Regions from separate parts of the Neobacillus sp. SAB-20_R2A genome, predicted to be linked through region 2. Evidence: a T-box and tRNA genes for the amino acid it is inferred to sense, from the RefSeq annotation. Region 2 holds a T-box; the other holds one or more tRNA genes.

Region 1 (15,949 bases), 2.9 Mb from region 2:
CGCCATGTTCCCCACAAATGCCTGTTTTTAAAGAAGGTTTTGTTGCACGGCCAAGCTTAACGCCGGTTTCCACAAGCTTACCGACACCATCCTGGTCAAGAACAGCAAACGGATTCTCTGGCAGTACCTTGTTTTCAATATATGCCTGTAGGAATTTCCCTTCTGCATCATCACGGCTGTAGCCGAATGTTGTTTGCGTTAAATCATTGGTTCCGAAGGAGAAGAAATCTGCCTCCTCGGCGATTTGGTCTGCAGTAAGCGCAGCACGCGGAATCTCAATCATCGTACCAATCGTGTAGTTAATGACCTTGCCCGTTTCTTCCTGGACACGTACAGCCGCATCGACAACCAACTGGCGCATTTGCTTCAATTCATTGACGTGGCCAACAAGTGGAATCATGATTTCAGGCTGGACTACCAAGCCCTTTTCCGCTACTCTAGCAGCAGCGTAAAAAATCGCCTTTGCCTGCATATCATAAATTTCCGGATGTATCATGCCAAGACGGCAGCCGCGGTGGCCCAACATTGGATTGAACTCATCCAACTGGCGAACCTTTTTCAGCAGCAGTTCTTTTTGCTTTAACTCTTCAGAATCCGGATTGAGAATTTGCAGCTTTGTTACTTCTACTAAAAGTTCTTCTTTATTTGGTAAGAATTCATGAAGCGGTGGATCCAATAAACGAATCGTTACAGGAAGACCTTGCATTGCTTCGAAAATTCCCTCAAAGTCACCTTGCTGCATCGGTAAAAGTTCTTCAAGTGCTTCCATTCTCTCACTATAAGTTTCTGCTAAAATCATTTTTTGAACGATTGGAATCCTCTTTAAATCCATAAACATATGCTCTGTCCGGCACAATCCAATTCCGCCGGCACCGAATTCAAATGATTTCTTAGCATCCTCTGGATTATCGGCATTGGCACGGACACCTATTTTACGTTCTTGGTCTGCCCAAGCAAGAAGCTGCTGGAATTCTTCAGATAATTCAGGATCGATCATTGGGATTTCACCAAGCATAATTTCACCTGTTGAACCATCAACCGTGATAATATCACCATGTTTAACAACCGTGTCACCTACACTGAATTGTTTTGCTTTCATGTCAATCTTTAAGGCTTCACAGCCGCAAATACAAGCTTTCCCCATACCGCGGGCAACCACGGCAGCGTGGCTTGTCATTCCACCGCGGCTAGTTAAAATAGCTTGTGCTGCAACCATACCATGGATATCATCTGGCGTCGTTTCAGGAGAAACAAGGATAACCTTTTTACCTTCATTTCCTAATTGTTCCGCTTCATCGGCATCAAAAACAACCCGTCCGGTTGCAGCGCCTGGTGATGCCGGCAAACCTTTAGCTAATATTCTTCTTTCAGCTTTGTCATCGATTCGGCGGTGCAGCAGTTGGTTTAATTGGTCAGGATCAACACGAAGCAGCGCTGTCTTTTTATCGATAATTCCTTCCTCCACCATCTCAACCGCTATGCGGATAGCTGCTTGGGCGGTACGTTTTCCGTTCCGTGTTTGAAGGATGAACAGTTTCCCGCGTTCCACTGTGAATTCAATATCCTGCATTTCCTTGTAATGCTGTTCAAGGCGTTGGCATGTTTCTGAAAACTGTTTGTAAACGCCAGGCATTTCATCCTTAAGGGTGGCAATTGGCTGTGGGGTACGGATACCGGCAACAACATCTTCACCTTGAGCGTTTATTAAATATTCCCCATAAAGCACATGCTCACCGGTAGAAGGATTTCTTGTAAAAGCAACACCTGTACCTGAGTCGTTCCCCATATTTCCAAACACCATGCTTTGGATATTAACGGCCGTTCCAAGGTGATCCGGGATTTTATTTAAGCGGCGGTAAACAATCGCCCGTTGATTATTCCAAGAATTGAATACCGCATTGATGGCAAGGAAAAGCTGCTCTTTCGGATTTTGCGGGAAGTCCTTACGCGTATGCTTTTTGACAATTTCCTTATAGCCAACAATGACTTCCTTCCAGTCTTCAGCAGTCATATCAGGGTCAGAGGTATACCCCTTGTGTTCGCGTGTCTCTTCTAAATATTGTTCAAAATAATACGTATCAATTTCAAGGACCACGTTGCTGAACATTTGAATGAAACGGCGATAAGAGTCGTAAGCAAATCGTGGATTATTCGTTAATGCTGCCAAACCCACAACAGTTTCGTCATTCATCCCCAGATTTAAAATGGTATCCATCATCCCAGGCATAGAAAAAACTGAACCGGATCGAACAGAAACAAGTAAAGGATTCTGCGGGTCACCGAGTTTTTTATCCATTTTTTCTTCCAAAAGTCTTAACGCCTCTAATGTCTGTGATTCTACTAAAGCTGGAATGGTTTTATCAGATTCATAGTAAGCATTACAAGCTTGCGTTGTAATGGTAAAACCATAAGGAACCGGCAGGCCGATTCTTGTCATTTCTGCTAGATTCGCTCCCTTTCCCCCAAGTAAATCCCGCATGTTGCCATGGCCTTCATGAAATAAATAAACGAATTTTCCCATGTTTTAAAAGCTCCTCTCTTTTTTCAAAACGTCTAAAATTAATCCTGCAGTTTCTTCAATCGCTTTATTCGAAACATTTATGATTGGACAGCCTACGCGTTTCATAATTTTTTCGGCATAATCTAGTTCGTCGAGAATTCTCTGGAAGCTTGCATAATTCGCCTTTGAGCCCAGCCCAAGTGCTTTTAGGCGCTCAGTGCGAATTTCGTTTAATTTATCTGGTGAAATAATTAAACCGATACAATTTTTTCTCGGTATTTTAAAAAGTTCATCTGGCGGAGGCACTTCTGGAACTAACGGTACATTGGCCACTTTAAAACGCTTATGGGCAAGGTACATGGACAGCGGCGTTTTTGAAGTCCGGGATACACCGATTAAAACAATATCGGCCTTCATAATGCCTCTTGGGTCCCGCCCATCATCATATTTCACGGCAAATTCAATCGCCTCGATTTTGCGGAAATATTCTTCGTCTAATTTTCTCATTAGGCCAGGCTGGCGGTGGGGCTGTTTATTAAACCTTGTTGCAAATGCATTCATTAATGGGTTGAGGAGGTCCACTGCCATTATCCCCTCTTCCATGGCACGCTTATCTAAATAATCTTTTAATTCCGGAATAACGATTGTATAGGCAATGATTGAATGGTCCTTTCTTGCCAAAATAATCACATCTTCAATGTCTTCAATGTCGTCTACATATGAGTTTCGGCGAATTTCTACCTGTCCACCATTAAACTGTGTTGCCACCGCTTTTACAACGAGCTCAGCTGTTTCACCAACCGAGTCAGATACTACGTAGACAACTTCCTTTTGTACCAAAATCGCAGCAACTCCCCTTAATCTATTTTTCTTCCATAAATTCTAAATAGGCCTTTGTTATTGTCGTTTTGGTAATTCTCCCTAACAACAAATATGTATTATTTTTATGATTGACTTCCTTTACTACCGGTAAGGAGTCAATATGAAAATTAATCATTTTTTTGGCCGCTTCGAGCAAGGTTTCCTCTGAATTAATCGTGATAATATTAGGCATTCTTGTCATAATGACACTTACGGGCAATTCCTGCAGATTTTTGTTCCCAAGTGCAGCCCTGAGCAAATCCTTTCGGGAAATCACTCCTGCCAAATTTCCTTCTGTATCCACCGCATAAAGTGTTCCAACATCCTCGAGGAATAACTGGACAATCGCATTATAAACAGAAGTTGATTTTTCAACCACGATTGGATGTGCCTTAAAATCAGATACCTTTTGATGAATAAACTTCTTCGCCTGCCGTTTTACTTCTAATTTGTCATTAAAAAAATAGCCTACACGCGGTCTGGCATCCAGACTGCCAGACATGGTCAAGATTGCAAGGTCCGGTCTTAATGCCGCTCTAGTAACAGAAAGCTTCTCTGCAATTTCTTTACCGGTTATCGGGCCATTTTCCTTTACAATCTGCAGAATTTCATCCTGACGCTTGGTGAGTTTAATCATTAGCACCACCTTATTCACAATAAATATGTTATATATATTTAAATGTGCTATACTTATTTGTATATAGTATAGTACATTTAAACAAATTCGGAAACAATAATTTTGACAAATTGGCTAATTTTTTCATTTAATAAAAAAACCCGCCGGAAATCGGCAGGATACAGTACTACTTTTGACAATCTGGACAATAAAAAGTTTTTCGGGAAGAGATTGTTTCCATTTTGATTGTTGCCCCGCAACGTCGGCATTTCTCTCCCTCGCGATCGTATACTTGGCATAGTGGATTAAAACCGCCCGTTTTTTTATCACCCTTGAAAATCGGATTTTCCATGTAACCTCCATTCTGAATGGCCACCTGGAGAATTTTTTTCATCGATTGAAACAATTGTGAACGGCTAGGTGGATTAATGTCATCAATGTCTTTGGTTGGTAAAATTTCTGCATCAAAGCAGATTTCAGCAGAATAGCAATTGCCAATTCCTGCAATAAACTCCTGATCCAAAAGTGTCGTCTTCAAACGGCCATGCTTGCTGCCAATTCGTTTAATAAATTCATCTAGTGTAAAACTGCTGTTCAGTGGTTCCGGCCCTAGATGGGAAAGTTTTTCTTCTGCTTCCTGATGGGAATATAAATGAAGATATCCCAGACGCAGACCAATAAAGTATAAATGTTCATTTCCGAAAGAAAGCTGAACCTGTATCGTTCGTTTAGGTTTATCTGCTTCCTGTCCATAAAACATCCATCCCCCGAGCATTAGATGCAATAACAGAACCTGCCCATTTTGGAGTTGAAAAAGAAGGTGTTTCCCCCTTCGATTGATGGTGGTTATTTTTTGATTAAGTACGGATCTTTTAAAAAGTTCGGGATTCACATTTATTGATTTTTCACGGTTAACTTGGACATCGGTAATAGTTTTACCTGCAATCATTTGGCTTAAAAGAATCTTATAGTTTTCCATTTCCGGCAGTTCAGGCATAATGTCTTCCTCCAAAACTCTTTTCCTTTATGCTATCCAAAACGGGTAAAATCAAATAAAAAAACCGAATCATATCGACTCGGTTTTAAACAGTTACTCTATTGAAGTGGGCCTAAATGGACTTGAACCATCGACCTCACGCTTATCAGGCGTGCGCTCTAACCAGCTGAGCTATAGGCCCATGATGTAATTGAAACAGGGGCAGTAGGAATCGAACCCACACTGAAGGTTTTGGAGACCTTAGTTCTACCTTTAAACTATGCCCCTATAAATGGTGGAGGGGGACGGATTCGAACCGCCGAACCCTGAGGGAGCGGATTTACAGTCCGCCGCGTTTAGCCACTTCGCTACCCCTCCATTATATAATTGCAAAAAAAATAATAGCGGCGGAGGGGATCGAACCCCCGACCTTACGGGTATGAACCGTACGCTCTAGCCAGCTGAGCTACACCGCCAAAAGTATAATATAAAAATGGTGGAGCCTAGCGGGATCGAACCGCTGACCTCCTGCGTGCAAAGCAGGCGCTCTCCCAGCTGAGCTAAGGCCCCATACATATAATAATCAGGAAAACAGAATCTGAAGTGATCGACCCTTCGTCCCGAACGTAGTACTCAATCAAGCTAAAGCTATTTCCCGTTAGAGAAATAATGGTGCCGAGGACCGGAATCGAACCGGTACGGTAGTCACCTACCGCAGGATTTTAAGTCCTGTGCGTCTGCCAGTTCCGCCACCCCGGCACGTTTGGAGCGGAAGACGGGATTCGAACCCGCGACCCCCACCTTGGCAAGGTGGTGTTCTACCACTGAACTACTTCCGCATTTTGATCTCTTTGATGCGGGTGAAGGGACTTGAACCCATACGGTATTACTACCACTAGAACCTGAATCTAGCGCGTCTGCCGATTCCGCCACACCCGCAATATATAATATTGCATATTGGGATTTCATTCCCTCAAAACTAGATAATACAGAAGAAGTTTAGTAAAAACGAGTTCGCCTTGTTACATTTTAAATGACTTGGTTAAGTCCTCGATCGATTAGTATCAGTCAGCTCCACACGTCACCGCGCTTCCACCTCTGACCTATCAACCTGATCATCTTTCAGGGATCTTACTAGCTTGACGCTATGGGAAATCTCATCTCGAGGGGGGCTTCATGCTTAGATGCTTTCAGCACTTATCCCGTCCGCACATAGCTACCCAGCGATGCCTTTGGCAAGACAACTGGTACACCAGCGGTGCGTCCATCCCGGTCCTCTCGTACTAAGGACAGCTCCTCTCAAATTTCCTGCGCCCACGACGGATAGGGACCGAACTGTCTCACGACGTTCTGAACCCAGCTCGCGTACCGCTTTAATGGGCGAACAGCCCAACCCTTGGGACCGACTACAGCCCCAGGATGCGATGAGCCGACATCGAGGTGCCAAACCTCCCCGTCGATGTGGACTCTTGGGGGAGATAAGCCTGTTATCCCCAGGGTAGCTTTTATCCGTTGAGCGATGGCCCTTCCATGCGGAACCACCGGATCACTAAGCCCGACTTTCGTCCCTGCTCGACTTGTAGGTCTCGCAGTCAAGCTCCCTTGTGCCTTTACACTCTGCGAATGATTTCCAACCATTCTGAGGGAACCTTTGGGCGCCTCCGTTACACTTTAGGAGGCGACCGCCCCAGTCAAACTGCCCACCTGACACTGTCTCCCACCCCGATGAGGGGTGCGGGTTAGAATTTCAATACAGCCAGGGTAGTATCCCACCGACGCCTCCACCGAAGCTGGCGCTCCGGTTTCTCAGGCTCCTACCTATCCTGTACAAGCTGTACCAAAATTCAATATCAGGCTACAGTAAAGCTCCATGGGGTCTTTCCGTCCTGTCGCGGGTAACCTGCATCTTCACAGGTACTATAATTTCACCGAGTCTCTCGTTGAGACAGTGCCCAGATCGTTACGCCTTTCGTGCGGGTCGGAACTTACCCGACAAGGAATTTCGCTACCTTAGGACCGTTATAGTTACGGCCGCCGTTTACTGGGGCTTCGATTCAGAGCTTCGCTTGCGCTAACCCCTCCTCTTAACCTTCCAGCACCGGGCAGGCGTCAGCCCCTATACTTCGCCTTGCGGCTTTGCAGAGACCTGTGTTTTTGCTAAACAGTCGCCTGGGCCTATTCACTGCGGCTCTTCGGGGCTATTCACCCCAAAAAGCACCCCTTCTCCCGAAGTTACGGGGTCATTTTGCCGAGTTCCTTAACGAGAGTTCTCTCGCTCACCTTAGGATTCTCTCCTCGCCTACCTGTGTCGGTTTGCGGTACGGGCACCTTTTATCTCGCTAGAGGCTTTTCTTGGCAGTGTGGAATCAGGAACTTCGGTACTATAATTCCCTCGGCATCACAGCTCAGCCTTATGGCAAGCGGATTTTCCTACTTGCCAGCCTAACTGCTTGCACGCACATATCCAGCAGTGCGCTTACCCTATCCTCCTGCGTCCCCCCATCACTCAAACGATAAAGAGGTGGTACAGGAATATCAACCTGTTGTCCATCGCCTACGCCTTTCGGCCTCGGCTTAGGTCCCGACTAACCCTGAGCGGACGAGCCTTCCTCAGGAAACCTTAGGCATACGGTGGATGAGATTCTCACTCATCTTTCGCTACTCATACCGGCATTCTCACTTCTAAGCGCTCCACCAGTCCTTACGGTCTAGCTTCAACGCCCTTAGAACGCTCTCCTACCGCGGACACCACAAGGTGTCCACCCACAGCTTCGGTGATACGTTTAGCCCCGGTACATTTTCGGCGCAGAGTCACTCGACCAGTGAGCTATTACGCACTCTTTAAATGGTGGCTGCTTCTAAGCCAACATCCTGGTTGTCTAAGCAACTCCACATCCTTTTCCACTTAACGTATACTTTGGGACCTTAGCTGGTGGTCTGGGCTGTTTCCCTTTTGACTACGGATCTTATCACTCGCAGTCTGACTCCCACGGATAAGTCATTGGCATTCGGAGTTTGTCTGAATTCGGTAACCCGATGAGGGCCCCTAGTCCAAACAGTGCTCTACCTCCAAGACTCTAACTACGTGAGGCTAGCCCTAAAGCTATTTCGGAGAGAACCAGCTATCTCCAAGTTCGATTGGAATTTCTCCGCTACCCACACCTCATCCCCGCACTTTTCAACGTGCGTGGGTTCGGGCCTCCATCCAGTGTTACCTGGACTTCACCCTGGACATGGGTAGATCACCTGGTTTCGGGTCTACGACTACATACTAATTCGCCCTATTCAGACTCGCTTTCGCTGCGGCTCCGTCTCTTCAACTTAACCTCGCATGCAATCGTAACTCGCCGGTTCATTCTACAAAAGGCACGCCATCACCCATGAACGGGCTCTGACTACTTGTAGGCACACGGTTTCAGGATCTCTTTCACTCCCCTTCCGGGGTGCTTTTCACCTTTCCCTCACGGTACTGGTTCACTATCGGTCACTAGGGAGTATTTAGCCTTGGGAGATGGTCCTCCCTGCTTCCGACCGGATTTCACGTGTCCGGCCGTACTCAGGATCCACTCAGGAGGGAACGAAGTTTCAACTACAGGGCTTTTACCTTCTATGGCCGGCCTTTCCAGACCGCTTCATCTACCCCGTTCCTTTGTAACTCCATGTTGAGTGTCCTACAACCCCGAAAGGCAAGCCTTTCGGTTTGGGCTGTTCCCGTTTCGCTCGCCGCTACTCAGGGAATCGCGTTTGCTTTCTCTTCCTCCGGGTACTTAGATGTTTCAGTTCCCCGGGTCTGCCTTCAATACCCTATGTATTCAGGTAAAGATACTGCTCCATTACGAACAGTGGGTTTCCCCATTCGGAAATCTCCGGATCGGCGCTTACTTACAGCTCCCCGAAGCATATCGGTGTTAGTCCCGTCCTTCATCGGCTCCTAGTGCCAAGGCATTCACCGTGCGCCCTTTCTAACTTAACCTAAAAGGTTTTACTTACTCTTAAAAATAAGAGAGAAAAACTAAAATGGCGATTACTCGGTTCTTACTTGGTTACTTCTTCTTTTACGATTATCTAGTTTTCAAAGAACGAATAAAAAAAGCTTTGAGAGAAATAATTCCCTCAAAACTAAACAAACAGAAAACAGTCAACATCTTATCAGTCCATAAGGACTGCATTATCCTTAGAAAGGAGGTGATCCAGCCGCACCTTCCGATACGGCTACCTTGTTACGACTTCACCCCAATCATCTGTCCCACCTTAGGCGGCTGGCTCCTTACGGTTACCCCACCGACTTCGGGTGTTACAAACTCTCGTGGTGTGACGGGCGGTGTGTACAAGGCCCGGGAACGTATTCACCGCGGCATGCTGATCCGCGATTACTAGCGATTCCGGCTTCATGCAGGCGAGTTGCAGCCTGCAATCCGAACTGAGAATGGTTTTATGGGATTGGCTCCACCTCGCGGCTTCGCTGCCCTTTGTACCATCCATTGTAGCACGTGTGTAGCCCAGGTCATAAGGGGCATGATGATTTGACGTCATCCCCACCTTCCTCCGGTTTGTCACCGGCAGTCACCTTAGAGTGCCCAACTGAATGCTGGCAACTAAGATCAAGGGTTGCGCTCGTTGCGGGACTTAACCCAACATCTCACGACACGAGCTGACGACAACCATGCACCACCTGTCACTCTGTCCCCCGAAGGGGAAATTCCTATCTCTAGGAGTGTCAGAGGATGTCAAGACCTGGTAAGGTTCTTCGCGTTGCTTCGAATTAAACCACATGCTCCACCGCTTGTGCGGGCCCCCGTCAATTCCTTTGAGTTTCAGCCTTGCGGCCGTACTCCCCAGGCGGAGTGCTTAATGCGTTAGCTGCAGCACTAAAGGGCGGAAACCCTCTAACACTTAGCACTCATCGTTTACGGCGTGGACTACCAGGGTATCTAATCCTGTTTGCTCCCCACGCTTTCGCGCCTCAGCGTCAGTTACAGACCAGAAAGCCGCCTTCGCCACTGGTGTTCCTCCACATCTCTACGCATTTCACCGCTACACGTGGAATTCCGCTTTCCTCTTCTGCACTCAAGTCCCCCAGTTTCCAATGACCCTCCACGGTTGAGCCGTGGGCTTTCACATCAGACTTAAAGGACCGCCTGCGCGCGCTTTACGCCCAATAATTCCGGACAACGCTTGCCACCTACGTATTACCGCGGCTGCTGGCACGTAGTTAGCCGTGGCTTTCTGGTCAGGTACCGTCAAGGTACCGGCAGTTACTCCGATACTTGTTCTTCCCTGACAACAGAGCTTTACGACCCGAAGGCCTTCATCGCTCACGCGGCGTTGCTCCATCAGACTTTCGTCCATTGTGGAAGATTCCCTACTGCTGCCTCCCGTAGGAGTCTGGGCCGTGTCTCAGTCCCAGTGTGGCCGATCACCCTCTCAGGTCGGCTACGCATCGTCGCCTTGGTGAGCCGTTACCTCACCAACTAGCTAATGCGCCGCGGGCCCATCTGTAAGTGTCAGCCGAAACCGACTTTCAACCTTCCCTCATGTGAGGGAAGAAATTATCCGGTATTAGCTCCGGTTTCCCGAAGTTATCCCAGTCTTACAGGCAGGTTGCCCACGTGTTACTCACCCGTCCGCCGCTAACCACCAGGAGCAAGCTCCCAGTGATTCGCTCGACTTGCATGTATTAGGCACGCCGCCAGCGTTCGTCCTGAGCCAGGATCAAACTCTCCAATAAAGTTGAGTTGATTAGCTCAAAAATGTTACGTTGGCTCATGTTTTCTATTTAGTAGAAGAAACATGATAATTATTGTTTGTTGACGTTTTTGTTTGTTTAGTTTTCAAAGAACTATCTACTAATCTATCAATTAGCGACATTTGTTATATTAACATAATGCCTTCTCTTTGTCAACCTTCATCAAGATAATTTATGAAACAGAACTTTTCTTCCAACTATCTCGCATCAGCGACAATGTTTATATTACTACTCAAATGAATGTTCGTCAACTGCTATTTTTAACTATGATAAAAGTTCATTTCAAATAGTAATTTTTATTTTTAAAAACGTTTAGTTTTCTTCTGCTTGGGAAAAAATACTTAAGTAATTTTTCTCTAGGAAGGGGCTGTTAATATGAATTTCAATCCAATGAAAAAAGAAAATGATACAGATTTCGTCGACTCAAGCGCTCAAGAACAACTAGGCAATTCAACCGATTCAGATAAGAATCCTGAATTTGACGAACTGGGAACACCTCTTAATGAAATTTAAGGTTAAAAAAACCCTTTGCCAAACCATGACAAAGGGTTTTTTTAACCTTAATCCTTAATGTATTTCCAGCACTACAGGACAATGATCACTACCCATAACATGAGCGTGAATATCAGCATTTTTTAAACGCTCACCTAAAGTTTGCGAGACGATGAAGTAGTCAATCCGCCATCCGATATTTCTTTCTCGAACTTTATTCATGTATGACCACCACGTATAAGCTCCCTCTTTATCCGGATAGAAATGTCGGAAGCTGTCGACAAATCCTGCCTCCAGAAGTGTTGACATTTTAGCACGTTCTTCGTCTGTAAAACCTGAATTCCCTACATTTGATTTCGGATTCCTTAAATCAATTTCCATGTGGGCAACATTTAAATCGCCGCAAAAGACAACAGGCTTTATCTTATCCAGCTCTTGCAGATGCTGAAGAATCCGCACCTCCCATTCCAAACGGTACCCTAGCCTTGCTAAGTCTCTCTGGGAGTTTGGTGTATATACATTGACCAAGAAAAAATCAGGGAATTCTAATGTAAGAATTCGACCTTCATTTTCATCATCTTCCTGTCCCACTCCATATTTAACTGATAACGGTTCAGCTTTTGTAAAAACAGCCGTACCTGAATAACCTTTCTTAACGGCATAGTTCCAGTATTGATGATAGCCGTCTAACTCCAGACTAATTTGCCCTTCTTGCAATTTCGTTTCCTGAATACAAAAGATATCCGCATCAACCTCATTAAAATATTCCAAAAAGCCTTTTTTCACACAAGCTCTAAGACCGTTCACATTCCATGAAACTAGTTTCATTTAATGATCCTACTCCCTTATGACTCTTATTCTATTTAATAAAGGTCATTGTATCAGCTTTAGGTGACACACGGAAAGGATTTTGTTCAGAAAATAAATGGAAAAAGGCAACGAATCGCTGCCTTTATTAGGGGATAAATTTCTTTTCAATTAATTGATAGTCAAAAAGCTGTGATACAGGAACAATTTTGATATTCTTCTTATTAAATTCGTCCATCGACTGCAAAATTCCATTCGAGCAGACTTTCCCAGTCACTCCAACATGGCCAATTGCAATAGCCTTTCTTTTTATCTCTGTCTTTTTTGCCAGCAGGTTCATCTGTTTTCGGACATGTGCGGGGGATGTAATATCATCCAGAAAGACATCATTCTTTAATAAAGGAACACCCATTTCGGCTGCAATCTTAGGGAATTTCGATTTGCTGCTAGTGCCGCTGTCAACGATATATAGATTTTTTTCCTTCGCTACCTCGACAATTGCGCGGACAATATTTTCATTCTCCACAGCCAGCGAGCCCATGTGATTATTAAGTCCGACAGCATACGGAACGCTCTTAACAGCCTCTAAAACACGTTCTCTTACTTGCTTTGGGGATAGGTCCGCGGTAATGGGTTTAGGTCCAAGCCATGATCGTTTCCCTCTTTTAGGCTCCATCGGCAAATGAATCATGACTTCAAAGCCATTTTTATGAGCCAATTGCGCGTGTTTTTTCGAGTTGTCGGTAAAAGGCATGACCGCAGCTGTAATAGGTACATCTCCTTCTAGAAAGTCACTCGCCCCTTTGACACAGCCCCCAAAGTCATCAATAATAATGGCCGCTTTAAGGTTTTTTGCCTCTGATTCCTTTGCAATCACTTTTGTATTAATAGGAAGAACCAATAGTAAAAGGAGAAAAACCACGAATTTCTTCAATATAAAGACCCCCGTATCTGAGTTATTAAAGATATTTTCCCCTTGTTACACTTTATTAGTCCAAAGAAAAAGAGAGCTAAAAATCAGCTCTCCCGTAAAAAATTATTCTTCATCAAAAACGCGTACTTCTTTCATGGTGTCACCGTTTCTCATTGATCTTACGGCCTCAAGATCAGAAGTTACTTGCCCAAAAACAGTATGGACACCATTTAGGTGCGGCTGTGATTCATGAACGATAAAGAATTGGCTGCCGCCAGTGTCTCTTCCCGCATGAGCCATGGAAAGTGAACCAGGTACATGCTTATGTGGATTGCCTTCCGTTTCACACTTTATAGTGTAGCCGGGACCACCCATTCCTGTTCCTGTAGGGTCACCCCCCTGAGATACGAAGCCCGGAATTACTCGGTGAAAAATAACTCCATTGTAAAAACCTGAGTTCGCCAGTTTCTCAAAGTTTTCAACTGTCCCCGGCGCTTCGTTTTGAAATAAATCAAACTCGATTTTCGCGCCATTTTCCATCAATATGTATCCTTTTTTAGCCATATATAACACTCCTTATGTAAAAAATCATCTTAATCATACACTTTTCATCAAAGAAAAGAAAGTATTGGCACATTTGCCCATTTATATTTTTTACAGAAGTGTGTTAAAATAATTTTACCCCTTCCGAACATTCGCTTGTTGCGGGACACTTAACCACTGTACGGACGGAAGGGGCAGCCGAGACTTTGTCTCGGCTTTTTTATTTTTTTTCTTTTTCCAGCCATTGAAAAAACATCGTTACCGCTGATAAAAATAAAAGATACCCAAAAAAAGTGTAAATGTGCTTCCACTCCACCGCATGCTTAAACAAGCCAAGAACCTCAGCTAATTTTTCTAGAATGGGTATCAATAAACTGGCAAACAGGATTACACCCATCCTCCCCCATTTATTCAAACCAGCAATCACATATAAAAAAACGGCCATAAATATCGGAAGCACCACAAGCGTAAACGCGATATTTATGGAAAAAACGTCCGCTAGCGGGCGAAACGTAAACTCATACATTCCCTTACCTACAAAATAAAGATCCAAATAAGTCCCTATTAATGAGCCGAGCACCCCGCCAGCCAACACATGCTTAAAAGTTAATCGTCTTTTTGGCAAGAGCTGCGATTTCGAGCCGTTCAAGTGTTTTACAGTATTCATCTCTTATCTCTCCGTCCATCATTTCCATATCGTCCACTAAATAATCCGCCACACGCCAGTCTTCAAACCAATCCCCAGGCTCCGCTTCCGTCTGGATGACATTTTTCCAAGCATTTTCAAGATTCGGGCTGTAAAATCTTCTTGCTCCCTTCCTAAGCCTGCAGGATTTCAGGCGCAGCGGATAAGCTATACCGGGTGTCCCCTCATTCACATTATTAAAAAGATGCGGCCAATAATCCTTTCGCGATCCAGTATGCGGATGCAATTTTGCCCATTCCAAAGCTTGTATATGAAAATCTTTATTTTTAAAAAGAACGGAATATAACCTTTTCCCAAGTAAAATCCGTTCATGCAGGGATTCAAATTGATGAAGCGTCTGGCCCTTCAGCCCGCCATCTCCATAAGGAAATAGAATATGGTTGAAGGAAAGCACGTCCTGTAGAATAAATTCAAACTTATTTAATACCTCTTTCTGGTAAACCAGATTTTGAACCACCCTTTTTTCCAAGTAACTCTGTTCGTTAATGACCATTGCAATACAATGAATATAGCGGTCATGATTCTCCCAAAAGTAATTCCAAATCGTTTCCATAAAGGTCGAAACATTTAAATGCGAAAGCATATAAAACATTGGTTTACCCCTGCGCAGACTTTCCTCATAAAGCAGAAATTGCGGATAAACATCCTGGAAAATCAGCCAATTACCTCTCTCCAAAAAAGAAAAAAACGAATCTCTTTCTTTTTTTGATAGCAGTTTCGTTAAAAATTCCCCTTTTAAATCGGTCATGTTGTACCCACCGTTTCGTGAAACCATATGACCCAAAAATGCCCATTGGATATCTGGGTACTGGAGATAGAAATCAAGGTAGGCTTTTGTCCTTGTGACATTATTAATGTTATGTTTTGCTGTTACCTTTTTTATATTTTCTAAAAGAACTTGATCTCTCCCTGTTAACGGGATCTGGACCACAGCTGCCCCTTTATTTTTTTTTCTTAATTCTGCCCGGATGATTTCTAGCGGCGGTTTGTCACGATTCCTCCAAAAAAACAAGGCAAATACCCCCAATACGAATGGTCCTTGCACAATAGGAATATGTATAGCCTAAGGAGTTTTGCCTAAGAAAGGAGTGACCTGCTGGTGGATATACAAATGGGTATCGATTGGATTATTGACAGGCTTAGAAAAGACCAATCTCCCGACGGCTCCTGGGATTATCCTTTTGATACAGGAATTTCAACAGATGCTTTTACCATCATTTTATTACGCACATTGGAGATACATGATGAAGAATTAATCGAAGGTCTTTGCAGGCGGATTTTAAGTAAGCAGGAAAAAAACGGGGCTTGGAAGCTTTTTTATGATGAGGGAAATGGAAATGTATCATCTACACTGGAGGCGTACTATGCCCTCCTTTTCTCCGGATATTACTCAAAAAAAGACAAGAATTTACAGGCGGCAAAGAAATTTATTTTAGCCCATGGCGGTCTAAAAGAGGTTAGTACGTATACGAAAATCATGCTAGCCCTAACTGGCCAATACAGGTGGCCTTCGTTTTCACCACTGCCGATTGAAGTTATTCTTTTGCCGACTAACTTCCCGATCAATTTCTATTCCTTTTCTGTGTTTGGGCGGGCTAATTTGACACCAATAATGATTCTTGCCTCCAAGAAGTTATCGATAAAAGCTAAAAATGCTCCCGACTTAACCGACCTGCACATCCACCGGGAGGCAGACGAACAATGGATTCGTTCGGATGAATGGCGCTCGTTGTTATCCTTGATTGAAGATGGAGTGGAGAATTTAATTGGCATCCCGGAAGAGCTCAGA
Region 2 (15,949 bases):
TTGGGGGCACGGAAGATTAATGAGGTAGTGAGAGGTTCTCTAAAACAACTGACAGCCAAGTACCAAATTGCTCATTTGTGCGGAAAAAACAATCTCGACCCAAGCCTGGAAGGTATTTCTGGATATAGACAATTCGAGTACATGCACGAGGAACTCGCCGACGTTTTAGCGGCTACCGATCTTGTCATCACTCGTGGCGGATCCAATGCCATTTTTGAATTTTTGGCCTTAGGAATCCCGATGCTGATTATTCCACTGGGACTGCAGCAAAGCAGGGGCGACCAAATTTTAAACGCAAAAGCTTTTGCGGAAAAAGGATTTTCACTCACTCTTGAAGAAGAACAACTAACCAGTGAATCACTTCTGAAACATTTAGAAACGCTTGACCAAAAGAGCGGGGAAATCCACATGACGATGAAGCAATCCCAGCAAGGAGAAGCACTGCAGACGCTGGTGACGGAAATCAATAAATATAGATAAAAAGCTAGCCCAGGCTAGCTTTTTTAATTGGATTGGGTATTTAATTTTTCTAATTCCTTGTCAATGGCTTTCACGTCAATTCGGTCGAATAAAGGCTTTACTTCGATAATTTTGTCCGGGACAGAGTCAATAGGTTTCCATGTAAACTCGGACCGTCCAAACATCTGATTGACCTCTTTGCTGGAAAAAGGCAAAACCGGTGCCAATAATTGCGCTAGATTGAGTATGATAATCGTGCAATTAAAAATCGTTTCGTCACACTCACTTTTATCTTCGTCGATTTGTTTCCATGGCTTTTGTTCGTCAAAATACTTGTTAGCAAAGCGCACCAGATTGAAAACCTCTTCTAATGCCTGTTTAAAATGTCCGTTTTTAATATGCTTGCCGACGGACTGGTAGCCATTTTGGATTTTTGCGTAAATACTAGGATCAATCGAGCCAGTCGGTACTTGTCCTTCGTAATATTTACTAATAAACTTCAACGTCCTATTGACCAAATTACCATATCCGCCAAGCAACTCCGAGTTGTGGCTATAAATAAATTCCCTCCAAGAAAAATCAGTATCTCGATTCTCAGGTGCATTAATCGTTAAAAAATAGCGAATCGAATCGGGATGATATTTTTCCAAGGTATCCGGTACCCACACAGCCCAATTGCGGCTGGTCGAAATCTTTTTCTTTTCAAGTGTTAAATATTCATTCGAAACAATATGGTCTGGCAGCTTTTTGTTTTGAATGCCGAGTAAAATCGCTGGCCAAATGATACTATGAAAAGGAATATTGTCTTTTCCGTGCACATAATAAGAAACGGCGTCCTCACCCCAAAATTTTGAATCATTTTTTCCGGAATCTAAGGCCCATTTTTTGCTGGCGGAGTAATACCCCGATACTGCTTCAATCCAAACATAGATTTTTTTCTCTTCATAGCCTTTTATAGGAACGCTGATTCCCACTGGTAAATCTCTAGAGACAGCCCGGTCCTGTAAGCCTTCGTTGATGTATCTTTCAGTTAAATGGATAGCATTTTCCCGCCAGGCAGCATTCTCTTTAGCTCTGGAAACCAAGTTTGTGAGCGGTTCTTTGAAATTCTTTAATGAAAAATAGAAGTGCTCTGTTTGCCTAATAGCCGGAGTATTCCCGCATAGCTTGCACTTTTTCTCTAATAGGTCGATTGGGTCCAGAATGGTGGAGCAATAATCACATTGGTCGCCGCGTGATGGCTGACCGCAGTTGGGACAAATCCCCTCGACGTATCGGTCGGGAAGAAACTGCTCGCAGGATTCACAATACGTTTGCTCGATTTCTTTTTTATAAATATAGCCGTTGTTGATGAGGTCCAAGAAAATTTGCTGTACCGTTTTATGGTGATGCTCTGAATCTGTTCTCGTGTAACAATCGTATGAAAATCCCAGCCTTTTAAAATTGTCGTCGAACTCGTTGTGGTAGCGGTCGGCAATTTCCTTAGGGGAGACACCTTCCTGTTTGGCGCGGATGGCAATCGGCGTCCCGTTGCAGTCACTTCCCGAAACGTACAATACATTTTCTCCTCTTTGCCGATAATAACGGGCCAAAATATCGCCTGGCAACAGGCTTGCGATATGACCGAGATGCAGCGATCCATTCGCATACGGCCAAGCCCCTCCAATAAATACATTCATTTCTCAATACCCTCCTTTTTTGAAAAAACAAAAAACCCCGTCCTTATCCATTGAAAATAGATAAGGACGGGGTTGTATTAATATCCCGTGGTACCACCTTAATTTACTAATTGCTCACGCAATCAGTCTCTGCAAGTACGGAACATTGATGTTCGATACTGTGGTTTTGATAACGAGTACCAACTCTCGCCGCAGCCTACTAGTTACAGGGTGTAACGTTCAGAACGGAGCTCAGAGGCCATTGTTCAAATGAGTCACTTTGCTTCTTTTCAGCTACCGAAGCTCTCTGGTGAAAGTATCGTCATTTTACTTTTCCTCGTCATCGCTTATGATGAATATATTGGATTTATTATAAAGGGTAAATTTTACAAAATCAATGGATTATTTTTAAAAATACAAATTTTTCCAGTACTGGTGAAGAAAGGAGGACAAAGGGGCTTTTGAAAGTCTTATAAGACCAGAATAGGTGAATAACCGGAGAAGAAATGGTCTTATGAAAGCTTCATAAGACCAGAATGGGTAGAGAAAAGGAGAAGAAATGGTCTTATGAAAGCTTCATAAGACCAGAATGGGTAGAGAAAAGGAAGAGAAATGGTCTTATGAAAGCTTCATAAGACCAGAATGGGTAGAGAAAAGGAGAAGAAATGGTCTTATGAAAGTCCCATAAGACCAAAAAGGGTAGAGAAAAGGAGGAGAAAAGGTCTTATGAAAGCCTCATAAGGCCAAAGGGGGTGAAGAAAAGGAAGAGAAGTGGTCTTAAGAAAACCCTCATAAAACCGGAAAAGGTAAAAAAGGCATAGAAAATGGTCTTATGAAAACCTCATAAGACCAGAACTACCGAAAAAAGCCAGATTCCATACCCTATGAATGAAAAGCTCTTTACCCAGATAGGTAAAATCTATCGAAGTTTCCGAATCACAGCCCGTACCGGACTCCCATCAGCCTCCACCAAAGGCAGCGGCAATGCAGCCAACTCATAATCCCCTGGCTCCACCTCATCCAAGACCAATCCCTCTAAAATATGAATCCCACAGCGAGTAAGCTCATGGTGGGCGGAAAGTTCTTTACTATCCAACTCATCCACGGATGGCAAATCGAGTCCAAGCAGCCGTACACCCCGTTCAGAAAGATAAGCCGCTAACTCAGGCTCTACTGGGGGAATTGAGCTAGGAAACGCACGACGGTCTGACCAAGCATCAGTCCGAATTAAAAGCCGCTCAACCCCTTCCAAATCCACACCGTTAAGCTCCTTAACTCCTATTTTCGCCACATTCGGCAAATGAACAACCCGCGCCGGACCAATATACAAATTTATATCCAAATCAAATACCCTTTTTCCATCATTATCGAAATGGTAGGGGGCATCAATATGGGTGCCGGTGTGAGCACTCATCGTGATTTCGCCGACATTGCATGAGCCGCTCTCTTCCATACTCCAACTCACCCGATAAGAGAAAGGGGTATCCCCCGGCCAAACCGTAATATTGTTATCCAGCCGCTGCGAAATATCTATCCATTTATCCATTTAAATACCGCCTCCAACACATTTATAGCCTAAGTGTATTACAGCTTTGTCCTGAGGCTCAAGAGCTCCGGAAAGAATTGATGGTCAATGACCTTTTTTAAATAGGGAACACCGGAGGATCCGCCAGTTCCCTTCTTATGCCCAATAATTCTCTCCACTGTCGTCATATGATGAAACCGCCAAAGCTGCTGCTGATTGCCGATGTCGACCAGCTTTTCAGCCAGTTCGTAGAGGTCCCAGTATCTATCGGTATTGCGGTAAACAGCCAGCCACGCCTCCTCGACACTGTTATTCGGCTCATAACTCACCGACCAATCTCGTTTCAGCACAACCTCATCAACAGGTAATCCATTAGCCGCAAGGGCCGAGATGGCTGCATCATATATGCTGGGCTCGCCTAGAGCATCACACATCTTTTTATATAGATCAGTCTGATGCCGATAAACAGCCAATGTCCCGGTATTTTTCTGACCTAAAGCAAACTCAATCAACCTATTTTGATACGATTGGAACCCAGAAGAACGTCCAAGTTTATGGCGAAATTGCATGTAATCAGCAGGCGTCAAGGTCGTGAGAACATTCCACGACTGGATTAACTGCTGCTGAATCCTGGAAACGCGCGACAGCATCTTAAATGATGGCTCCAAATCGTTTCGGAGAATACATTGGATGGCTGCGTTCAATTCGTGCAGAATCAGTTTCATCCATAGCTCGCTCGTCTGGTGGATGATGATAAACAGCATTTCATCGTGGTGGTCGGATAACCGGTTCTGGCTTGATAAAACTTTATCGAGATGAAGATAATCTCCGTAGGACATTTCCTTTTGAAAGTCAGTCTGAATTTCCTTGTCTAAATTCAAGTTTTGGTCTTGCGCATCGCTTTCCATATATCTAGGCTCCTTTAGGAAATTTTTTTAAAAAAAGACCTAAGGCTACGCGACAATATCCCGCTCGTTGGCAAACTTTTCATACTGTTTTTCCGACATAATGATCTTTAAAACTTGAACAACCTTCCAAACTTCTTCAAAGGTGTTGTAAAGGGCAACCGGAGCCAGCCGGATAATATTAGGAGCACGGAAATCTGGAACGACCCCATTTTCCTTTAATGCTTTGCAAATTCGGGCCGCCTCATCATGCTCAAGACTGACATGTCCACTGCGGCGGGAATCCTCTCGAGGGTTTCCGATGATGAAATTCATGTTAGCTAACTCATGTTCAATTAATTTCATTAGATATTGGGTAAGATGCAAAGATTTCTGCCGAATATTCTCAATCCCGGCTTCAGCAAACATTTCCAAGGAGCCAATAAGCGGGGCGAGGCTCAAAACATGCGGTGTGCCAATTTGATATGCGGCCGCTGTTTCCGCCGGTGTAAAGGTATGCTCCAGGTCAAATTGCTTCTCTTTGTTCGAGCCAAACCATCCGGCTAAACCAGGGGATGCCCCAAAATGTTTCCGATTCACATACAAGCCGCCGACGGCCCCAGGCCCTCCGTTTAAATATTTGTAATTGCACCAATAGGCAAAATCAACATCCCATTCGCTGAAGGAATGGGGGATGGCGCCAATTGAATGGCAGGCATCAAAGCCTATTAAAATATTGCGCTTGTGTGCTTCCAAGGTTAACCGTTTCATATCCAGCACCTGCCCGCTACGGTACAATACCGTCGGAAGGATTACCAAGGCTACCTCATCAGTCATCGCTTCGATCATATCGTCCTCTTCTATGAATCTGCCATCGCGGCTCTTCAAGGATATAAGGTGAGCATCTGGATCAAGACCATGAACCTGCAGCTGGCTTTTTAAAGCATAAATATCACTAGGAAAGTTTAATTCATCCGCTAATATTTTCGTGCGGGAACCTGTTGGTTTATAAAAAGTAGCAACGAGCTGATGGAGATTAGTAGTTGTGGAACCGCTTGCAATTACTTCGTCAGGAGCTGCCCCTATAAGCGGTGCGATCATTTTTCCCAATTTTTCTGACAGGAAAAACCATGGCTGCTTTCCTTTTGTCCAGCCGTCAATTCCATAGTCCTTCCAATCCTCGATAGTATCGAGAAGTGTACGTTCCGCCCGTTTGGAAAGTAGTCCTAACGAATTCCCGTCCATATAAATGGAATCTGGCTTTATGTAAAACTCATCACGGAACCTCGATAGGGCATCCTCCTTGTCTAACATCCTGGCAAACCCTTGTGTCGGCGAAAAATCTTCTATGTGCATTGGACTCCTCCTTCTCTAATAAAAATATATTCTAATTGAATCTTAACAATGAATTGGAAAAAAGGGCAAAAAAAATAGATTGGTGACTGCACCAATCAAGATTATGGGAAGTTTTAAGAAATGAGTTCAAGGAACTTATTTCTTAATTAAGTTACTTTTATAATAGTGAAAAGTTATGTAGAAGTTGGGGGAAAGTTGTGGGGAAGTTGTGAAGATTTACTCTTGTTAACTTGCTCAAAAACCTGTATTTCCCCAATTTCTCGAAAACCTTTCTTAAAACTTTGGTACAAAATGGTTTAATTTACAGAATAATTGCTTTATAATTTTATTTGTAAACCAAATTGTATTTTCAGTTAACAAATAAAATTAGAGGTGATAATTTGAGTTGGTCAAAACTAGCAAATCAAGTGATTGATGGATATGTTTTAACAAAAGAGCAAGCCAAGGAAATCCTGCTTTCCAAAGACGATGAAATCTTGTCCCTGGTCAATGCCGCCTATGAAATTCGCAGACATTATTATGGGAAAAAGGTAAAGTTGAATTTAATCATTAACGCCAAAAGCGGCCTATGTCCGGAGGATTGTGGCTATTGCGCACAGTCGATTAATGCGAAAACCGAAATCGACCGGTATACCCTTATCAGCAAGCAGACGATTGTCGAGGGTGCCAAAGAAGCGAAGAAAAACAAAATTGGTACATACTGCATCGTCATGAGCGGACGGAAACCGACCAACAATGAGGTCGATACGGTCATTTCAGCAGTTCAGGAGATCAAGAGCGAGGTCGAGCAAATCAAGATTTGCGCTTGTATGGGGCTGGTCAACGAAGAGCAGGCAATCAAGCTGAAAGAGGCAGGGGTTGACCGTTTCAATCACAATATCAATACAAGTGCCAATCACCATGCTAATATCACGACTACACATGATTATGACGACCGTGTCGAAACGATTGAAAATGTGAAGAAAGCGGGGATTTCCCCTTGCTCCGGTGTTATTTGCGGAATGGGAGAAACCGATGATGATATCGTTGAGATGGCCTTTGCGTTAAGGAAACTGGATGCTGATTCCATTCCGGTTAATTTCCTTCATCCGATCAAAGGAACGAAGCTTGAGGATCTAAACGAGCTGACACCAATACGTTGCCTCAAAATTTTGGCACTGTTCCGCTTCATCAATCCGACAAAAGAAATCCGCATCTCCGGCGGCCGTGAATTTAACTTACGATCACTTCAGAATCTGGGACTGTTTATCGCCAACTCCATTTTTGTCGGCGATTACCTGACAACTGCCGGCCAAGGGGCTAGTGAAGACTATCAACTAATTAAGGACCTTGGCTTCGAAATTGAAGACAACCCATTTGAAACAGAAAGCCAGACATTTGCGGAAACCTTTTAAAAATTACCCCTTCACTTTACTCTAAAGTGAGGGGCTTTATTTTTAAAGCAAAAAAAATAGATTGGCGCAAGCACCAATCAAAATTATGGGAAGTTTTAAGAAATGAGTTCAATGAACTTATTTCCTAATTAAGTTACTTTTATATTAATAGTATCTTGTGTAGAACTTATAGGGAACTTATGTGGAAGTTGTGAAGATTGGGTTGATATCTTTAATTGATCCCATGTTTCTTCCCATTTCTTGGTTTTAACACGATTTACATAAACTTTTATAAGCTTCATATTTGCCAAAAATATTGGAGTCGGTTTAACTTCCATATGAATCAAATCCTCGATTCCCCATGGGGCAGCAATTACTAAGATAAAATTTAACACATTTTTCCGATAGGGTCCCGCAATCTTATTAAGAGCTATAACTCCCGGACAGCTTAAAAATTCAAGGCTCCAGTCGTTATGAAAGGCTTATAACACCCGAACGATAAAGAAAATCAAGTCCCCGGTCGTTATAAAGGGGCTCATAACACCCGGTCAATATAGAAAACCAAGAATTCGGTCGTTATGAAAGGGTCATAACACCCGAACGATATAGAAAATCAAGTCCCCGGTCGTTATAAAGGGGCTATAACACCCGGACAATATAGAAAACCAAGAATTCGGTCGTTATGAAAGGGTCATAACACCCGAACGATATAGAAAATCAAGTCCCCGGTCGTTATAAAGGGGCTCATAACACCCGGACAATATAGAAAACCAAGAATTCGGTCGTTATGAAAGGGTCATAACACCCGAACGATAAAGAAAATCAAGTCCCCGGTCGTTATAAAGGGGCTCATAACACCCGGATAATATAGAAAATCAAGTCTTCGGTCGTTATGAAAGGGTCATAACACCCGAACGATAAAGAAATTCAAGTCCCTGGTCGTTATGAAGGGCTCATAACGACTGGACAATATAGAAAATCAAGTCTTCGGTTGTTATGAAAGGGTCATAACACCCGAACAATATAAAAAATCAAGTCTTCGGTCGTTATGAAAGGGTCATAACACCCGAACAATATAAAAAATAAATCCCCGGTCGTTATTAATTTTCACCCCAGCAAAAACATTCCGACTCGGTAAAACCTTTTCCAAAAACTATCGTCTAAATTAAAAGAGGTGATACATAATTGAAGGCAATCATATTTGATTTTGATGGATTAATTGTGGATACGGAAACAATCTGGTTCGAGGCTTATAAAGAAGTCCTAGAAAAAGGCTATGGAATAAACCTTACTCTGCAGCAGTTTTCCAAAGTCATAGGAACGGAAGACACAGAATTATTTGCGTATATCCAAGAAAACCTTTCGACACCAGTTAATCCCGAAGTCATCGAAAACTCTGTCAAAGAATTAGTTTTAGAAAAAACGAAGGAGCCCGCCACGCGAGAAGGGGTAAGGGACTACCTTAAAGAAGCAAAAGAATTAGGATTGAAAATTGGCTTAGCCTCCAGCTCAAGCCGTGAGTGGGTGGAAGGTTTTTTAAAAAAGCTCCATATTTTCAAGTACTTTGATGTCATAAAAACACGGGACGATGTTTCAAAAGTGAAACCGGACCCAGAATTATATATTCAAGCTGTCAAAGCACTAGGAATCAAACCATCCGAAGCTGTTGCCTTTGAGGATTCCTTGAACGGACTTAAAGCGGCGAGAGAAGCAGGAGTTTACTGTGTGGTAGTGCCGAATCAAGTTACATCGCATTTAGAGTTTCATGGCCATAGCCATCGCCTATCTTCCATGATAGACATGGGCTTGATGCAATTATTGCAAAAAATTAAGGGGGGAAAGCAGTTGAACGGTTATCAAATTAGACTCGCGACCAATAAAGATGAACAATTTTTATGGGAAATGCTCTATCAAGCTATCTATATACCAGAAGGGCAGCCGAGGCCATCCAGGGATATTTTGAACGAGCCGCATATTGAAAAATCTTTAAAAGGCTGGGGCCGAAACGGGGATACGGCAATTATTGCAGAGGATAATGATCATCATCCCATCGGTGCGGTTTGGGTTCGATTGTTCGATGAATCCAATAAAACTTACGGCTATATCGACAGTCAAACTCCTCTATTGGGAATGGCGCTTATGCCGGAATTCCGGGGAAAGGGGATAGGGACTGTTCTGCTTGGTGAAATACTAAGAATCACAAAAGAATCCGGATATAAAGGAATCTCTTTAAGCGTCGACCCAAACAATCCTGCCCTGCAGTTATACAAAAGATTTGGGTTTAAAAAGATTGGTGTTGATGGAACGTCGTGGGATATGCTGGTGACATTTTAATGATAAAAAAGGTGACGGCACAAAAGTGTGTCAGTCACCTTTTTTATCATTACTCTAAGCCATTTTTATATTAGCTGATACTCTTAGCATTCATCGATATATTTTTTGATGTCTTTTTATGAAGCCATTGATAAATAATCGGAATGATAATAAAGCTGTTGATGGTCGATGTTACCATACCGCCGATCACGACGATACCAAGAGTTTGCGAAATCACCGTATCTGCGTTATGAGATAATGCCAGCGGCAATAAGGTAAGGACCGTTGCTGCTGCTGTCATCAAGATTGGTCTAATCCTTGAAAGACTGCCATTCAAAACTGCTTCCTCCACAGGCATTCCCTCTTTTCGATTTCTTTCAATTTTGTCTATCAACACAATTCCATTCGTTACGACAATACCTGTAAGCATTAGAATGCCGATTAATGCTGCTAAGTTCCATTCACCATGGAATAAAATTAACGCAATAACCACACCGCTTAATGCTAGCGGAATGCTTAATAATACTGATAATGGCGCCTTCCATCCCTTGAAGATAGAGGAAGTAATTAGCAATACTAACAGGATTGAAAAGGCAACAGCTACCGACATATCAAAAATCATGTCTTTTACTTGTTCGGTGATTCCTCCTAATGAGTACGTTACATCTTTAGGCATTTTCATATTGCTTAGGGATTTCTCTGCTTCACTTGAAACTTTGCTAATATCATTTGATGTAATCTGTGCTGTCACCAGAGAGAATGGCTGCCCATCTCGCTCACTAATCGTTGATGGGGACTGGTCTTTTGAGATTTTAGCAATTTGGTCAAAACGGACTAAATCACCATTATTGCCTGTAAATGTTTCAGCGGAAAGCGAAGCTAAAACATCATCCGCAGAAGCCTCTAATGTAATATTTGAGTTGCTGCCCGAAGCGATTTGATCTAAATATTGGTCCACAGGAAATGCCTTATGATCAACGGTAATCGTGGCATCCTTAGAGGCAGACATGTAACGGTTCACTACGGTCAGAATGTCCGCCACTTTAACCCCTCTATCCTCTATCACCTTTTGGTCAAATGTCACCTTGTACTTAGGTGCACCGTTTGTTAAATCAACTTTTCCATCGACACTCAAGTCTGCAATTTTCGATAGGTTTGTTCTGGCTTCTTGCGCTACTTGATCCAATGTCGCTTGGTCGGATCCAGTAAACAAGATACGCATTTGTGAATCATCACCAGAAATGTTTTGGCTTGTTACCGTATAAGTAACATCCTTCGATAATGATGGAAGCTGCTTTTGTAACTGTTTAATGACGGAATCTGCATCCTTATCGTTCTTTAATACAACTGAAAGGTTAGCGACATTCGGATAAGTGATAAAGCCGCCGCCTTGGTCAAACACGTCGTCACTTTGCGGCGTCATCGTCGAACCAAAATTGGCAGAATAGGCATCCACCTTCGGATTTTCTTTTAATGCTTTTTCGATTTTTTGCACTTCAGAATCTACTTGGATTAGAGTGCTTCCTTTAGGCAATTCTGCTTTTACGGCAATTTGTCCGATTTTTCCGCTAGGCAGTAAACTCACTGGAAGGAACGCAGAATAAATGCCGGCGCCTAAAAAGACCAAGATCGAAACAATAATCATCGCTTTTCTGTGCTTGAATGCAGATTGCAAAATTGGTTTCATTTTTGCATCGAGTTTGACCGTTTGTTTTTCTCCGTTTCCGCCTTTCCATCCCATAAAAGCAAGAGCAGGGATGACAAGCATGGCAACAAAGAATGAAATGATAAGCGCAATCACGACAGACCAAGCGAATCCACTATATGAAGCACTGATGACACCGCCAACAAAGGCGATTGGAATATACACGGCAATAGTCGTTAAGGTAGAGCCTAAAATAGCTGGAATCATTTCAACAACAGATGAAGCAAGAATGGAAAGCAGCGGTTTATCTTTCGATTCTTCCCGTTTTCGATACATGTTGTCTAAGATAACGATGGAGTCGTCGACAATTCGTCCCATCGCAACGATTAATCCAGAAACCGTTAGGATGTTTAATGTGATGCCCATTGATTTCAAGAAAGCCGTTGTCGCTAACAATGAAATTGGCAGCGAAATCGCAATTAACAGTGTCGATCTTACATTTCGGAAAAAGAAGAACACACAGACCATAGAGAATAAGCAGCCGAGCAAACCTTCTCGAACTAAACCGAAAAGAGAACTGTTTAATTCTTTTTCCCGGTCAAGTAAAACTTGGAATGAGACATTTTTTGGATTTACTGTATCCAAGTGAAGATGAGAAACACGCTCTTTAACTTGGTCAGCAACATAAGTAATATTAGCCGATGGTGTTTTGATCACATTTAAAGTAACACTTGGTGCTCCATTTGTTCTTGAGACTGTTTTTACATCATTTAAGGAGTGTGTAATCGTACCGAATGCCGATACAGGAATTACTTTTCCTTCTTTATTCTTAATTGTTGCGTTTTCCATTTGCTGCTCAGTTAATGGTAGCCCATCAAAGGATACTGGAATGGATAGTTGGTTGTTTACGATATTCCCCTGCGGCATCGATGGAACAGCCAAAGCAAACGATTTATTCACATCATCCAATGTTAATCCGTTTTTGACGAGGTCTTTCATGCGGACAGTTAATACATATCCATCTTTTGCACCACCGATTGCGGATACATCCGCTACACCAGGAACGGATTTTAATTGTTTAATGATTTCCTGTGTTGCAGTGGAACGCAGTGTTTGTTCATCCAATTTTGAGCTTGTTACACTGTAGGTCAATATTGGGAACGAGCTTGTTGTCAATCGAGTTACTGAAGGAGTGCTTGTAATCGTTGACGGAAGGTCGGCATTTGCCAAGGCTTTATTTACTTGGTCCTCGGCTAGTTTCATGTCTGTATTCATTGGAAAATACAAACTCATAAATAAGCCGCCGTCATAAGAGGTTGTTTCTACATTGGACAAACCATCCACTGTTTTGACGGCACTCGCAAGGTTATCAGTAACCTGCTGTTTTACCTGAGCCGCTTGATACCCCGGAACTCTCATGCTTACTGTCAGGGTCGTATTGTTAATCCCGGGCAAGTAATCCCGCTGCATCTGGTAAGCTGAAATCCCGCCCCAGGCCAAGATTATGACAACACACACAATCATAAGAATGGCTCTTTGCATGGTTGCCTCTACTAACTTTTTCATTGTTTTTCCTCCCATTACTCCATCTATGATTTAACCCAAAACATGATTATTTTCTGCTGTGAATTCATGATTGGACTTGCAATAAAATTGGGCACTTCAAAGTATATATAACGAGTCTGTTTGTTCACTTAATAAAAGATTAATATTTCATTAAGATGGAAAAATCTTTCTAAGAATAACGGAAGAATATATAGAAAAAGCTAAAAAAATGGGGGATTTAAAAGTCAGGGGGGACAACCTTGTTCAAACATTTAATAAAAGCGATTCCTAATTTATTTACATTAGGAAATTTATTGTGCGGTGTTCTTTCTATTACTTTAAATATGAGTGGGTTTATCGAAGTGGCCTCGATCTTTATATTTTTTTCAGCTGTATTAGATCTTCTTGACGGAAGGATTGCAAGAAAATTAAAAGTGAACAGTGAATTAGGGGTTGAATTGGACTCCTTGGCAGATATTGTGAGTTTTGGGGTGGCACCGGCACTTTTATTTCATTCAATAGCAGCACCATCCATTCTAACCTCTCTGGCATTTATCCTTTTCCCGATGATGGGGGCATTAAGATTAGCCAGGTTTAGTGTCAAGCCAACCATCGGCTATTTTAAAGGGCTGCCGATTCCAGCTGCCGGTCTGCCGCTTGCGGGAATGGGATTCTTCTCATATAGCAATGCATGGATTACCTTAATCCTTGCCCTCTTAATGGTCAGTCCAATTAGGGTTAAAAAAATTTAATTAAGTTTTCCTTTTTAAAAAAGCTAGGAACCTTCATATTCATAGCTTTTTTATTTTATCCATTCGCCTATTTGTTTTCTTAATAAAGGATTAAGAATTCATTAAAATAGTAAATATATGGATTTATCGTGCTAAATTGTATTTAAACGACCTTTTGTTTTCCTTTTTAAAAATTTTGGAGGCATGTATATGTCACATTTAATTACTTTATTTGAACAGCATAGTTATCTGATCCTATTTATTGGGATTTTTCTGGAATTAATGGCTCTGCCTATTTCAGGAGAATTTTTAATGAGCTATGCTGGCTATTTTGTCTATCAGGGAAAAATGAATTATATTTTAGCGCTTCTGACCGTTTTTTTATCGGGTGGCGCAGGGATAACCGCAACGTACTGGATTGGGAAAGCGGGAGGATATAAACTTATAGAAAAATACGGAAAATATATTCATCTTGGACCCGAACGGTATAAGAAAATAGCTGCTTGGTTTGAACGGTACGGCAGTAAACTCTTGATTTTTGCTTATTTTATACCTGGAATTAGGCATTTCACTGGTTATATATCCGGGATTTCAAAAATGCCGTTTAAAAAATTTATCATTCCTGCTTATATAGGATCTTTTTTATGGGGGATTTGCTTTATTACCTTAGGAAAGATTTTAGGACCACGCTGGGAGGTTTTCCATCACGCGGCAAGTAAATACTTCATTATTTTTGTTATTGTTTTGGCTGTATTGTTAGCAGGCTACTTTGTTTACCGTTTTTATAAAGTCCAAATTAAAAACTTCTTTATTCGTTGGGTAAGGTTATTGGTTAAACGACTGAAAACGATAAGAGCAGCGGAAGTATTTCTTATTTTTCTTACTTTAGTTTTTATTGGTATGGTTACTCTGATGCTGGGACTTGCACAAGATTATTTATATGGTGAGTTTAGTCAGTTTAATGAACTTACAGAATATATGGTGAAGACTGCTATATTTATGAGTTGGATGAAGGTATTTGAAATATTTCAATCTCCGTATGCCTTCGGTGTGATGATTGGAATTACAGTCATCCGTATTTGGGGAAAAGGAAAGAATAGGGTGTTAGAATATTTATTACTGATTGTTTCCATTTTAGGGGCAAGGTTGTTTCATGAATCAGTTATTGAGGCTTTTTCTTTTCTTCAATCAATCGGGTTTGTAGGCAAAATTCATTCAAGTAATTTTCCTGATTTAAGCAGTACTCTAACGATGATCATTTATGGGACATGCATATTTTTACTTGTCCGTCATTCTAGGAAAAACTATGTTCCCCTTATTGTTTCTTTAATTGGTTTAAGCTTATTAATAGGAATAGCGATAGTTAATATAGCATCAACCTCTCTGCTGCCAAGCGACATTGCAGGTGGATATGTATATGGCGGTGTCTGGATCTTTTTTAACTTCTTATTGTTTGAGATGTTCCGGCTTGTACTGGAGAGATATTAAATTCAAAATAAGCAATAAGATAGTAACTCCTTAAAAAGCTTTGGAAGGACGTATGTTTCATGGAAACACACATTTTAGTAATCGAGGATGAAGTGCAAATTGCCCGGGTTTTAAAAATGGAGCTTGAGTATGAAGGGTATGAGGTAACAGTTGAACACAATGGGAAGGCTGGATTGGAAACCGCCTTACAAACAGACGTTGATTTAATCTTATTGGATGTCATGCTGCCTGAATTAAGTGGAATGGAAGTATTAAGGAGATTTAGAAGAGAAAACACAGTGACTCCTGTCATTCTTTTGACAGCACGGAATTCAACTTTTGATAAAGTATCAGGCCTGGATCATGGTGCTAATGATTATGTCACAAAGCCCTTTGAAATCGAAGAACTGCTAGCTCGTATTCGTGCGTGCCTGCGGAATCGCCCGAATGGGGAAAAACTTCAATTAATTGTTGGGGATCTAATCATCAATAAGGAATCAAGAGAAGTCAAAAGGGATGGAAAACTTATTACATTAACACCGAAGGAATATGACTTCTTGGTCTATTTAGTCATGAATAAAAACAAAGTCGTTACCCGAGAGAACATCATCCTTAATGTATGGGGCTATGATTACGAGGGGGAGACCAATGTAATCGATGTTTTTATTAGACATCTGCGAAAAAAGGTGGATGAAGGTTTTTCTGTCCCGTTGATTACAACTGTGAGAGGGATTGGTTTTACGATAAAGGAGAAAACGGATGAAGATTTCGACGAAAATTAACCTGTTAACAACGGCTTGGATGCTTTGTATATTAATACTCGTTAATGTTGTTGTCTTCTTCTTATTTATGAAAACGACCATCAATATGGAAGAGGATATGCTCTTTCAAAAGGCTGCAGATATTGAAAAACAAATTGATAACAGCCAATCCTCTAGTGATATGGAGGATAAATTAAAAGGGTTTTTATCCGAATACTCCTATATCCGAATT

What was found. A T-box is a leader RNA that pairs with one kind of tRNA and senses whether it is charged. The one in region 2 lies ahead of metG (methionine--tRNA ligase), so its partner is inferred to be a tRNA-Met.
Region 1: it encodes a tRNA-Met, which carries the amino acid that the T-box ahead of metG (methionine--tRNA ligase) is inferred to sense. The anticodon was not compared.

Annotation. Positions count from the first base shown of each region.
Region 1 covers NZ_CP145895.1:3,943,114-3,959,062, forward strand. Annotated here, with positions in the region: gene ppdK (pyruvate, phosphate dikinase) at 1-2,521, opposite strand, end outside; gene V5M37_RS19060 (pyruvate, water dikinase regulatory protein) at 2,525-3,340, opposite strand; gene V5M37_RS19065 (helix-turn-helix transcriptional regulator) at 3,363-3,998, opposite strand; gene mutM (bifunctional DNA-formamidopyrimidine glycosylase/DNA-(apurinic or apyrimidinic site) lyase) at 4,165-4,974, opposite strand; tRNA gene V5M37_RS19075 (tRNA-Ile) at 5,082-5,155, opposite strand; tRNA gene V5M37_RS19080 (tRNA-Trp) at 5,171-5,241, opposite strand; tRNA gene V5M37_RS19085 (tRNA-Tyr) at 5,247-5,331, opposite strand; tRNA gene V5M37_RS19090 (tRNA-Met) at 5,356-5,429, opposite strand; tRNA gene V5M37_RS19095 (tRNA-Ala) at 5,448-5,523, opposite strand; tRNA gene V5M37_RS19100 (tRNA-Leu) at 5,624-5,712, opposite strand; tRNA gene V5M37_RS19105 (tRNA-Gly) at 5,718-5,792, opposite strand; tRNA gene V5M37_RS19110 (tRNA-Leu) at 5,809-5,892, opposite strand; rRNA gene V5M37_RS19115 (23S ribosomal RNA) at 5,992-8,926, opposite strand; rRNA gene V5M37_RS19120 (16S ribosomal RNA) at 9,132-10,681, opposite strand; gene V5M37_RS19125 (hypothetical protein) at 11,075-11,212, shown strand; gene V5M37_RS19130 (exodeoxyribonuclease III) at 11,267-12,019, opposite strand; gene V5M37_RS19135 (divergent polysaccharide deacetylase family protein) at 12,147-12,932, opposite strand; gene V5M37_RS19140 (peptidylprolyl isomerase) at 13,035-13,475, opposite strand; gene V5M37_RS19145 (CBO0543 family protein) at 13,675-14,121, opposite strand; gene V5M37_RS19150 (DUF2515 domain-containing protein) at 14,054-15,172, opposite strand; gene shc (squalene--hopene cyclase) at 15,272-15,949, shown strand, end outside.
Region 2 covers NZ_CP145895.1:953,325-969,273, forward strand. Annotated here, with positions in the region: gene V5M37_RS04760 (undecaprenyldiphospho-muramoylpentapeptide beta-N-acetylglucosaminyltransferase) at 1-480, shown strand, start outside; gene metG (methionine--tRNA ligase) at 504-2,138, opposite strand; T-box leader at 2,198-2,470, opposite strand; gene kynB (arylformamidase) at 3,037-3,663, opposite strand; gene kynA (tryptophan 2,3-dioxygenase) at 3,702-4,550, opposite strand; gene kynU (kynureninase) at 4,596-5,882, opposite strand; gene bioB (biotin synthase BioB) at 6,263-7,276, shown strand; gene V5M37_RS04790 (nucleotidyltransferase family protein) at 7,405-7,650, opposite strand; partial or broken gene V5M37_RS04795 (HAD family hydrolase) at 8,441-9,088, shown strand; gene V5M37_RS04800 (GNAT family N-acetyltransferase) at 9,158-9,589, shown strand; gene V5M37_RS04805 (efflux RND transporter permease subunit) at 9,660-12,779, opposite strand; gene pssA (CDP-diacylglycerol--serine O-phosphatidyltransferase) at 13,019-13,510, shown strand; gene V5M37_RS04815 (VTT domain-containing protein) at 13,700-14,977, shown strand; gene V5M37_RS04820 (response regulator transcription factor) at 15,037-15,738, shown strand; gene V5M37_RS04825 (sensor histidine kinase) at 15,716-15,949, shown strand, end outside.